DNA from 2 places in the Arthrobacter sp. 05N428_2 genome. Region 2 is predicted to be linked to the other one. Evidence: riboswitches for the same ligand, from Rfam matches in the RefSeq annotation. Region 2 holds a riboswitch; the other holds the start of a gene.

Region 1 (4,185 bases), on a different contig from region 2:
ACCGACTCGCTGGCGCGGCTGGTCAAGATCCAGGACCGCAGGACCCTGCTGCGCCGCAGCGCCGACGACACGGACCCGATCGAACGTGCCGTCGTCGCGAACGCCGACCAGCTCGTCGTCGTCGTGGCCGCGGCGAACCCGGAACCGCGCACCGGCTTCATCGACCGCGCCCTGGTGGCCGCCTACGACGCCGGGATCGAGCCGCTGCTGCTTGTCACCAAGGCGGACGTCAAAGACCCCGCCGAACTCCTCGCCAACTACGAGCACCTCGACTTTCCGGTGATCATATCCAGGACTGCGGATTCGGCCGCGTCCGGCATCGACGCCCGCTCCGACGACGGCCTGTCTGCCCGGCTGGACAAGGCCGCGGTCTCGCAGCTGCGGGCCTGCCTGGACGGCAAGGTCACTGTCATGCTGGGCCACTCCGGCGTCGGCAAGTCCACCATGGTGAACGCGCTGACCGGGGCCGAACGGGCCACCGGCGGCGTCAACGCGGTCACCGGCCGTGGCCGCCACACGTCCTCCTCCGCGCTGGCGCTGAAGGTCAACGACGCACCCGCAGGCAGCTGGATCATCGATACCCCGGGCATCCGTTCCTTCGGGCTGGCCCACGTGGACCCGGACCGGATTCTGCGCTCCTTCCCGGATCTGGCGCCCGGCACCGAGGACTGCGAGCGGGGCTGCAAGCACGACGCGGCGGCGGTCAACTGTGGGGTGGACGCGTGGGTGCTGTCCGGCCACGCCGGGCCGTCCGGTCCGGCCCGGCTCGCGTCGCTGCGCCGGCTGCTCGGCACCGATCCGCGGATGGAAGCCCAGGAATCCAAGGAACTCGGAAGCGTCTCCTAACAACACATCGCCACAGCTTCTCCGCGGCGGGCGGCGACGTGGCCTCCCCGTCCGCGGCCGGTTTTGACGGTAGTTTGGAACCATGAGTCAACCCGCTTCGAGCTACAACGATGACCTGCGCCTTGCCCATGTACTGGCAGATTCCGTGGATTCCCAGACCATGAGCCGCTTCAAGGCGCTCGACCTTCGGATCGAGACGAAGCCGGACCTCACCCCGGTGACAGACGCCGACAAGTCCGCCGAGGAGGCCATCCGCGGCCAGCTGTCCCGGTCCCGCCCGCGTGACGCCGTCCTCGGCGAGGAGTTCGGCAGCTCCGGCCACGGCTCGCGCCGCTGGATCATCGACCCGATCGACGGCACCAAGAACTTCGTCCGCGGCGTCCCCGTCTGGGCCACCCTGATCGCCCTCGTTGATGAGGGCGAACCCGTGGTCGGCGTCGTCAGCGCACCGGCGCTGGGCAAGCGCTGGTGGGCTGCCAAGGGCGCCGGCGCGTACATGGGCCGCTCGCTGGCGGCCGCCACCCGGCTGAAGGTCTCCAACGTGTCCCGGCTCGCGGACGCGTCGCTGTCCTACTCGAGCCTGGGCGGCTGGAAGCAGCGCGGGAACCTTGACGAGTTCCTCGGCCTGACCGAGGAAGTCTGGCGCACCCGCGCCTACGGCGATTTCTGGTCCTACTGCCTCGTAGCCGAAGGCGCTGTCGACATCGCCTGCGAGCCCGAACTCAACCTCTACGACATGGCGGCCCTGGTTCCAATCGTGACGGAGGCCGGCGGCCGCTTCACCTCGCTTGAGGGCGAGGATGGCCCCTTTGGCGGCAACGCGCTGGCCACCAACTCGATCCTGCACTCGGAGGTCCTCAAGCGCCTGAACCCGGGACTCGACGACCTGCTTTGAGGGACCGTGCCGCGGGCGGGACCGGCGGCCGGATGGCGTAACACACTGCAACACACTGCGGCCATCCTTTTCCGTGCGGCGGCCATGTCCTAGGCTCGACACAGGTCACGAGTGCCAGCGCTAAACCCCGGTTTGCTGGCCGGCAACCCTCCATTCGCGGCGGGGTGCCCCGGGTGACGACCTGGCCGGTCCGGAGCGGACACGGCAAGCGCGGATCCCCTGTCAGCGGGGTCCTTTTCGAGCGAGGTCCCATGACGACTGCCACCATCCCCACCCACCCCGCCGGCCCGGAACTTTCGGAGACACGCTTCGACGCCGGCCGCCGGCCGCTGTCTGCGGTCTCCGGTGCCGAAATCCTGGCCCCGCTGATCCGGGGCGGCGAGGTCCGCTACGCGAACCTGGACTACGGCGCCTCGGCCCCGGCACTCTCCGTGGTTTCCGCCTACCTGAACGAAATCCTGCCGTACTACGCCAGCGTCCACCGGGGCGCGGGGTACGCGTCCCAGCTGAGCACCTCGGTGTACGAAAATGCCCGCAACATCGTCCGCGGCTTTGTCGGCGGCCGTCCGGACGATTCGGTGATCTTCACCCGGAACACGACCGACTCGCTGAACCTGCTGGCCGGCTGCCTGCCTGTCGCCGGCGGCCGGCACACGGGCGAGGTGCTTTACCTGGACATCGAGCACCACGCCAACCTGCTGCCCTGGCAGGGCGTCCCGCACCGCAGCGTCGTGGCGGCCCCCACGCTGGCCCTCACCCTGGCGCGGCTCCGGACGGAACTCGCCCGGGGCGGGGTAAACCTGCTGGCCGTCACCGGCGCCTCCAACGTCACCGGCGAAATCCTGCCGATCCGTGAGCTGGCTGCCCTCGCGCACGAATTCGGCGCCCGGATCGCGGTCGACGCCGCCCAGCTGGCCCCGCACCGCCGCATCAACATCGCCGCGGACGACGTCGACTACCTTGCCTTCTCCGGCCACAAGCTCTACGCCCCGTTCGGCGCCGGTGTACTGGTGGGCCGGCCGGACTGGCTCGACGCCGGAACGCCGCACCTGGCCGGCGGCGGTGCGGTGCGGGACGCCCGGTTGGACAGCGTGAGCTGGACCACCGGGCCGGCCCGCCACGAGGCCGGGTCCCCGAACGTCCTCGGCGCCGCCGCGCTGGCCCGTGCCGGCCAGGTGATCGAGGCACTCGACGAGCAGCAGTGGCACGCCCATGAAGATGCCATCCGCACCTTCCTGGTCGAGGGGCTGGGACAGATCGACGGCGTGAGCGTGCACCACATCTTCGAGGACACCGCCCTGTCGGCGGGCCCGGGGACGATCGGCGTCGTGAACTTCTCGGTCGCCGGTTACGACGCCGGCCTGGTCGCCGCGTATCTGTCCGCGGAACACGGAATCGGCCTGCGCGACGGCCGGTTCTGCGCGCACCCGCTGCTGAAGCGGCTCGGGCTGCCCGCGGGGTCGCTGCGCGCCAGCCTTGGCCTGGGGTCCCGGCTCGATGACGCCCGGCGGCTGCTCGACGGGCTGCAGGAGCTGCGGCGGAACGGCCTCGGCTGGGACTATGTCGTCGACGCCGGCCGCTGGGTGCCGGCCAACGACACCCGCAGCTACCCGCAGTGGGCACCCAACACGCCGGGCACGGCCGGCGCCGCCCCCTGCACCCTCGACTAGCACACCAGGCCGGCACCGGGAGCTGGGGCACCGCCGCCTGCTGCGTGCGGTAAATTCGGTAGGTATCCAGCTTCAGCTGCCGAAGGAGAGCGCACGTGGCACGCGGCGGCCCCAAATTGCACCATGACCGGCGGCGCGAGCTCGGCCGGAGCTTCCAGGACGGCGGCGAGCATTACGACCGGGTCCGGCCCGGCTACCCGGAGGACTCGGCCGACTGGCTGGTCCCGGCCGCGGCCCGCGACGCCGTCGATCTGGGGGCCGGCACCGGAAAGTTCACGGCGCTGTTGGTTGAACGGGGGCTGCGCACGGTCGCCGTCGATCCGTCCCTGGACATGCTCGAGCAGCTGCGCCGGGCCCTGCCGGGCGTCACCGCCGTCGAAGGCACCGCCGAACACACTGGCCTGGCCGCGCAGTCGTACGACCTAGTTACCGTGGCGCAGGCCTGGCACTGGTGCGATCCGCTCCTGGCCAGCACCGAAGTGGCGCGGATCCTGCGCCCGCACGGGGTTCTGGGCCTGATCTGGAACCAGCTCGACACCTCAGTCCCCTGGGTCCACCGGCTGTCCCGGATCATGCACGCCGGCGACGTCCACAAACCGCACTTCAAACCCCCGCTCGGCCCCGAATTCACCGGACTGGAGAGCCACCTGACCCGTTGGGAGGAGCCCGTGAGCACGCAGGACATCCTGGAACTGGCCAAGTCCCGCAGCTACTACCTGCGCGCCGGCGAGGACACCCGCGCCAAGGTGCTCGGCAACCTCGACTGGTACCTCC
Region 2 (4,185 bases):
ACGCAATCTGCTCGGCCGTGCTGCTGGCACCCACCGAGATCACGGCGCAACGCCGGACCCGTTCCGGGTAACTGACCGCCCATTCGAGGGCGCGCGCTCCCCCGAGGGAACCGCCCAGTACGGCGTGCCAGCTGCCGATCCCCAGGGCGTCCGCGAGGCGGGCCTCGGCGGCGGTGCTGTCCCGGAGGGTGACCAGCGGGAAGCGCGAGCCCCAGGGCCTGCCGTCCGGTGCCGGCGTCGAGGGCCCGGTGGAGCCGTAGCAGCCACCAAGGATATTGATAGAAACCACGAAGTACCGGTCCGTGTCCACGGGCGCGCCGCGGCCAGCCAGCTGCTCCCACCAGCCCGGTTCCTCGCCGGCACCCCGGGTGACATGGGTGTCTCCGGTCAGGGCGTGCTCGATCAAGACCGCGTTGGAGGCGTCAGCATTGAGCGTTCCCCAGGTCTCGTAGGCGAGCGTGACATCCGGCAGGGTGGCGCCGGATTCAAGGGCCAGGGAGCCGATCCGGTGGTGGCGCACCGTCCCGTCCGGGACGGACGCGGCCCCTGTGCCTTTCGTCGTTTGGTGGCCCGTCACGTCATGGCCCGTCGCTTCGCGGCTGGTTGCTGTGCTGTCGGGTGCACCCGTGCGGGCGGCGGCAATCGTCATGTGCGGACCTATCTTTGCGCTTGCCCGCCGTCAGCTGACCGACAGGCCAGGTCTTCACCCGGGGCACCCCGCCGCAGGAGGAGGGTTGCCGGCCAGCAAGCCGGGGCTGTCGCTGGCACTCATGACCTGCCCCGAGTCTACGAAACACGGCCGGGCAAGCGCGAAGATTGTGACGGCTGTGTGACCTCAGGCGGTTTTGGCCGCCCGGAAGCCGGCGTCAAGGTCAGCGACGATGTCGTCGATGTGTTCCAGCCCCACTGACAGCCGGACCAGGCCGGGGTTCACCCCGGCAACCGTCTGCTGTTCGGGCGAGAGCTGGCTGTGCGTGGTCGACGCCGGGTGGATGACCAGGGACCGCACGTCACCGATGTTCGCCACGTGGGAATGGAGTTCGAGGGCATCGACGAAACGTTTGCCGGCCTCCGCTCCGCCGGCGATGTTGAAGGCCACGACGGCGCCGGTACCCTTCGGGCCGTACTTGCGCCCGCGCTCGTACCAGGGGCTGGACGGCAGTCCGGCGTATGCGACGGATTCGACGTCGTCCCTTGCCTCCAGCCATTCGGCCACCTTGACGGCGTTGGCGACATGGCGCTCCACCCTCAGGCTCAGTGTCTCGATGCCCTGGGCGATGAGGAAGGCGTTGAACGGCGAGACGGCCGAGCCGAGGTCGCGCAGCAGCTGGACGCGGGCCTTGAGGATGAAGGAGAGGTTTGCGCCCAGCGCCCCGTCGGCTCCGAGGTCGCGGGCGTAGACCAGGCCGTTGTACGTGGGGTCCGGGGTGTTGAAGCCGGGGAAGCGCTCGGGGTCCTTGCCGAAGTCGAAGTTGCCGGAGTCCACGATCACGCCGCCGATCGCGGTGCCGTGGCCGCCAAGGTACTTGGTGGCCGAATGGACCACGACGTCGGCGCCCCATTCGATCGGCCGGATCAGGTAGGGGGTGGAGAGCGTGTTGTCCACGATCAGCGGTACCCCTGCCCGGTGGGCCACGTCCGCGACGCCTTCGAGGTCCAGCACGTCCTGCCGCGGGTTGGAGACCACCTCGCCGAAGAACAGCTTGGTGTTCGGCTGCACCGCGTCCCGCCACTGGTCCAGGTTGTCCGGGTCTTCCACAAAGGTCACCGAGATGCCGAACTTCTTCAGTGTGTGCGCCAGCAGGTTGTAGGTGCCGCCATACAGGCTGGGGCTGGCGACCACGTGGTCCCCGGCTTCGGCGATGTTGAGGATGGCGAAGGTTTCGGCGGCCTGCCCCGAACTCAGGAGGAGTGCGCCGAGGCCGCCTTCAAGGCTCGCGACCCGCTGCTCCACCGCATCCTGGGTGGGGTTGCCGATCCGGGTGTAGATGGGGGCGAGTTCGGCGAGGGCGAAGCGGTTGGCCGCGCTTTCCGCACTGGGGAAGACGAACGACGTCGTCTGGTAGATCGGGAGCGCCCGGGCTCCGGTGGCTGAATCCGGCTCCTGGCCGGCGTGGATCTGGCGGGTTTCAAAGGACCAGGCGTTGGACATTGGAGAGCTCCTTGTGACTGGGCACAGGCCGTCCGTGGCCCTGGGGCCCGGCCGGCTCTGGCGCCGCGCTTGCCTTCCGGCGGACGCCGGTTGGCCAGGTCTTCACCCGGGGCACCCCACCGCGCAGGAGGGTTGCCGGCCAGCAAGCCGGGGCTCGATGCTGGCGCTCATGACCTGGCTTCAGTCTAGGAAGGCCCCCGGGCGTCTGGATAGCTTTATGACGAAGATGAAGCCGCGCCCCACGTGCAGCCCCGCCAAGCGCCCGCGGGCGCCGGAAAGTGGTGCCGCACCGGGCTGACGCCCGTCGCCCTCGGCCCGCGAAAATGACATCCCATCACGGTTAGGATGCCCTAAGCTGAGAGCCCCATCACAAAGTGCCAAGATGATGGCATGCGCATGGATCACGTCTCTTACGCCTGTGAACAAGATGGCTTGGCTGCCACCACCAAACGTATTGCGACCGCCCTCGGTGTCGAAGCCGTCAAGGGCGGGGTACACCCCCGTTTCGGGACCCGCAACATGATTATTCCGCTCGCCGGACACAAGTACCTGGAGGTCGTGGAGGTCCTTGACCACCCCGCTTCGGACAAGGCCCCGTTCGGCCAGGCCGTACGCGCCCGCTCGGCCGCCGGCGGCGGCTGGATGGGCTGGTGCGTCGAGGTTGACGACCTGGCCCCCTTCGAGGAGCGGCTGGGCCGCGCCGCCGTCAATGGCAACCGCAAGTTCCCGGACGGCCGCGAACTGGTCTGGAAGCAGATCGGCATCCTGGGCCTGATCGCGGATCCGCAGGTCCCCTACATGCTCAAATGGGAGGGCGACCCCGCGTTGCACCCTTCCCACGCGTATGAGAGCAGCGTCAAGATGTCTGAACTCACCATCGCGGGCTCGGCCGAGCGCGTCACCGAGTGGCTGGGCGTCCCCGTGGAGAAGCCGCTGGAGGACGTCGCTGTCAACTGGCTGGCCCCCCGCGGGACGCCGGGAATCATGTCCGTCACTTTCGAAACCGCCTCCGGGGCCGTCACCATCTGACGCCTTCGGTCCACCAAACTTCGGCCGCCAGCAGCGGGTGCCAATGATGCCACCCGCCGCCGGCGGCCGAAACCCTTTAACCCGGCGGGTTGGCCCGGCAGTCCATCGACTCAGCCCAGGCCGATCGCCTTGCCGAAAAGGCTGAAGCCGACGAAGGCGACGGTGTCCAACACCGCATGCGCGATCACCAGCGGCATCACCCGGCGGGTGCGCGTGTAGATCAGGGCAAAAATGACGCCCATGATGGCGTTGCCGATGAACGGCCCGAAGCCCTGGTACAGGTGGTAGCTGCCGCGCAGCATGGAGCTGGCGAAGATGGCCAGCGGCATGCCCCAGCCGAACTTGCCGAGCCGGTCCAGCAGGTATCCCACCACGATCACCTCCTCCACGATCCCGTGCCGGATCGCGGAGAGGATGAGCACCGGCACCGTCCACCAATAGGAGTCCAACGCGCTGGGGATGATCGCCGTAGTTATTCCCAGCGCCCGGCCGGCCGCGTAGAGGCCCAAAGACGGGATCCCGATCAGCGCGGCGAGGCCCAGTCCCTGGACCAGGTCCTTGCCGGGACGGGCGAAGTTGAAGCCCAGTTTCCGGAACGCCGAGGTGCCCGTCCTGGCTGTGAAAGTGCCGCCGGCCGGGTCGGCGGGGCCGGCGGGGCCGGCGGCCCGGTGTTCGGTCAGGAAGTAGATCACCAGCACCACCGGGACCAGGGCGAAGATGATGTCCAGCAGCTGGTAGGTGAGGTCGAAGTATTCGCGGCTGCTCTGCGAGCGGTTCAGCGTCGACGTGCCCTGCGCCAGCGGCGCCCTGGTCATCTTGTCCAGCAACTGCACCACCGAGTACACCGCCGACTGGCCCAGGGACAGCCCCAGGACGATCCAGACTTCTAGCCGCAGCCGACGGCGGGAGGGAACCAACATGCTTCTATCTTGCCTGCCGTTTCAGGGAGTTGACTGCAAGTGCCTATGCTGGGGGCGTGAGTGCGCCCGGGAAAATATTCATGA

What was found. A riboswitch is a leader RNA that binds a small molecule or an ion and turns the genes downstream of it on or off. The one in region 2 is predicted to bind S-adenosylmethionine.
Region 1: it holds a riboswitch for S-adenosylmethionine, as region 2 does, so the genes downstream of both, AC1DGI_RS05205 (aminotransferase class V-fold PLP-dependent enzyme) here and AC1DGI_RS07245 (bifunctional o-acetylhomoserine/o-acetylserine sulfhydrylase) in region 2, are expected to answer to the same signal.

What each region holds. Positions count from the first base shown of each region.
Region 1 is NZ_JBFTMR010000004.1:82,151-86,335, forward strand. Features, by position in the region: gene rsgA (ribosome small subunit-dependent GTPase A) at 1-846, shown strand, start outside; gene hisN (histidinol-phosphatase) at 929-1,741, shown strand; SAM riboswitch class IV at 1,845-1,958, shown strand; gene AC1DGI_RS05205 (aminotransferase class V-fold PLP-dependent enzyme) at 1,993-3,411, shown strand; gene AC1DGI_RS05210 (class I SAM-dependent methyltransferase) at 3,507-4,185, shown strand, end outside.
Region 2 is NZ_JBFTMR010000005.1:109,683-113,867, forward strand. Features, by position in the region: gene metX (homoserine O-acetyltransferase MetX) at 1-649, opposite strand, end outside; SAM riboswitch class IV at 661-776, opposite strand; gene AC1DGI_RS07245 (bifunctional o-acetylhomoserine/o-acetylserine sulfhydrylase) at 836-2,152, opposite strand; SAM riboswitch class IV at 2,213-2,327, opposite strand; gene AC1DGI_RS07250 (VOC family protein) at 2,543-3,181, shown strand; gene AC1DGI_RS07255 (CPBP family intramembrane glutamic endopeptidase) at 3,292-4,101, opposite strand; gene AC1DGI_RS07260 (histidine phosphatase family protein) at 4,182-4,185, shown strand, end outside.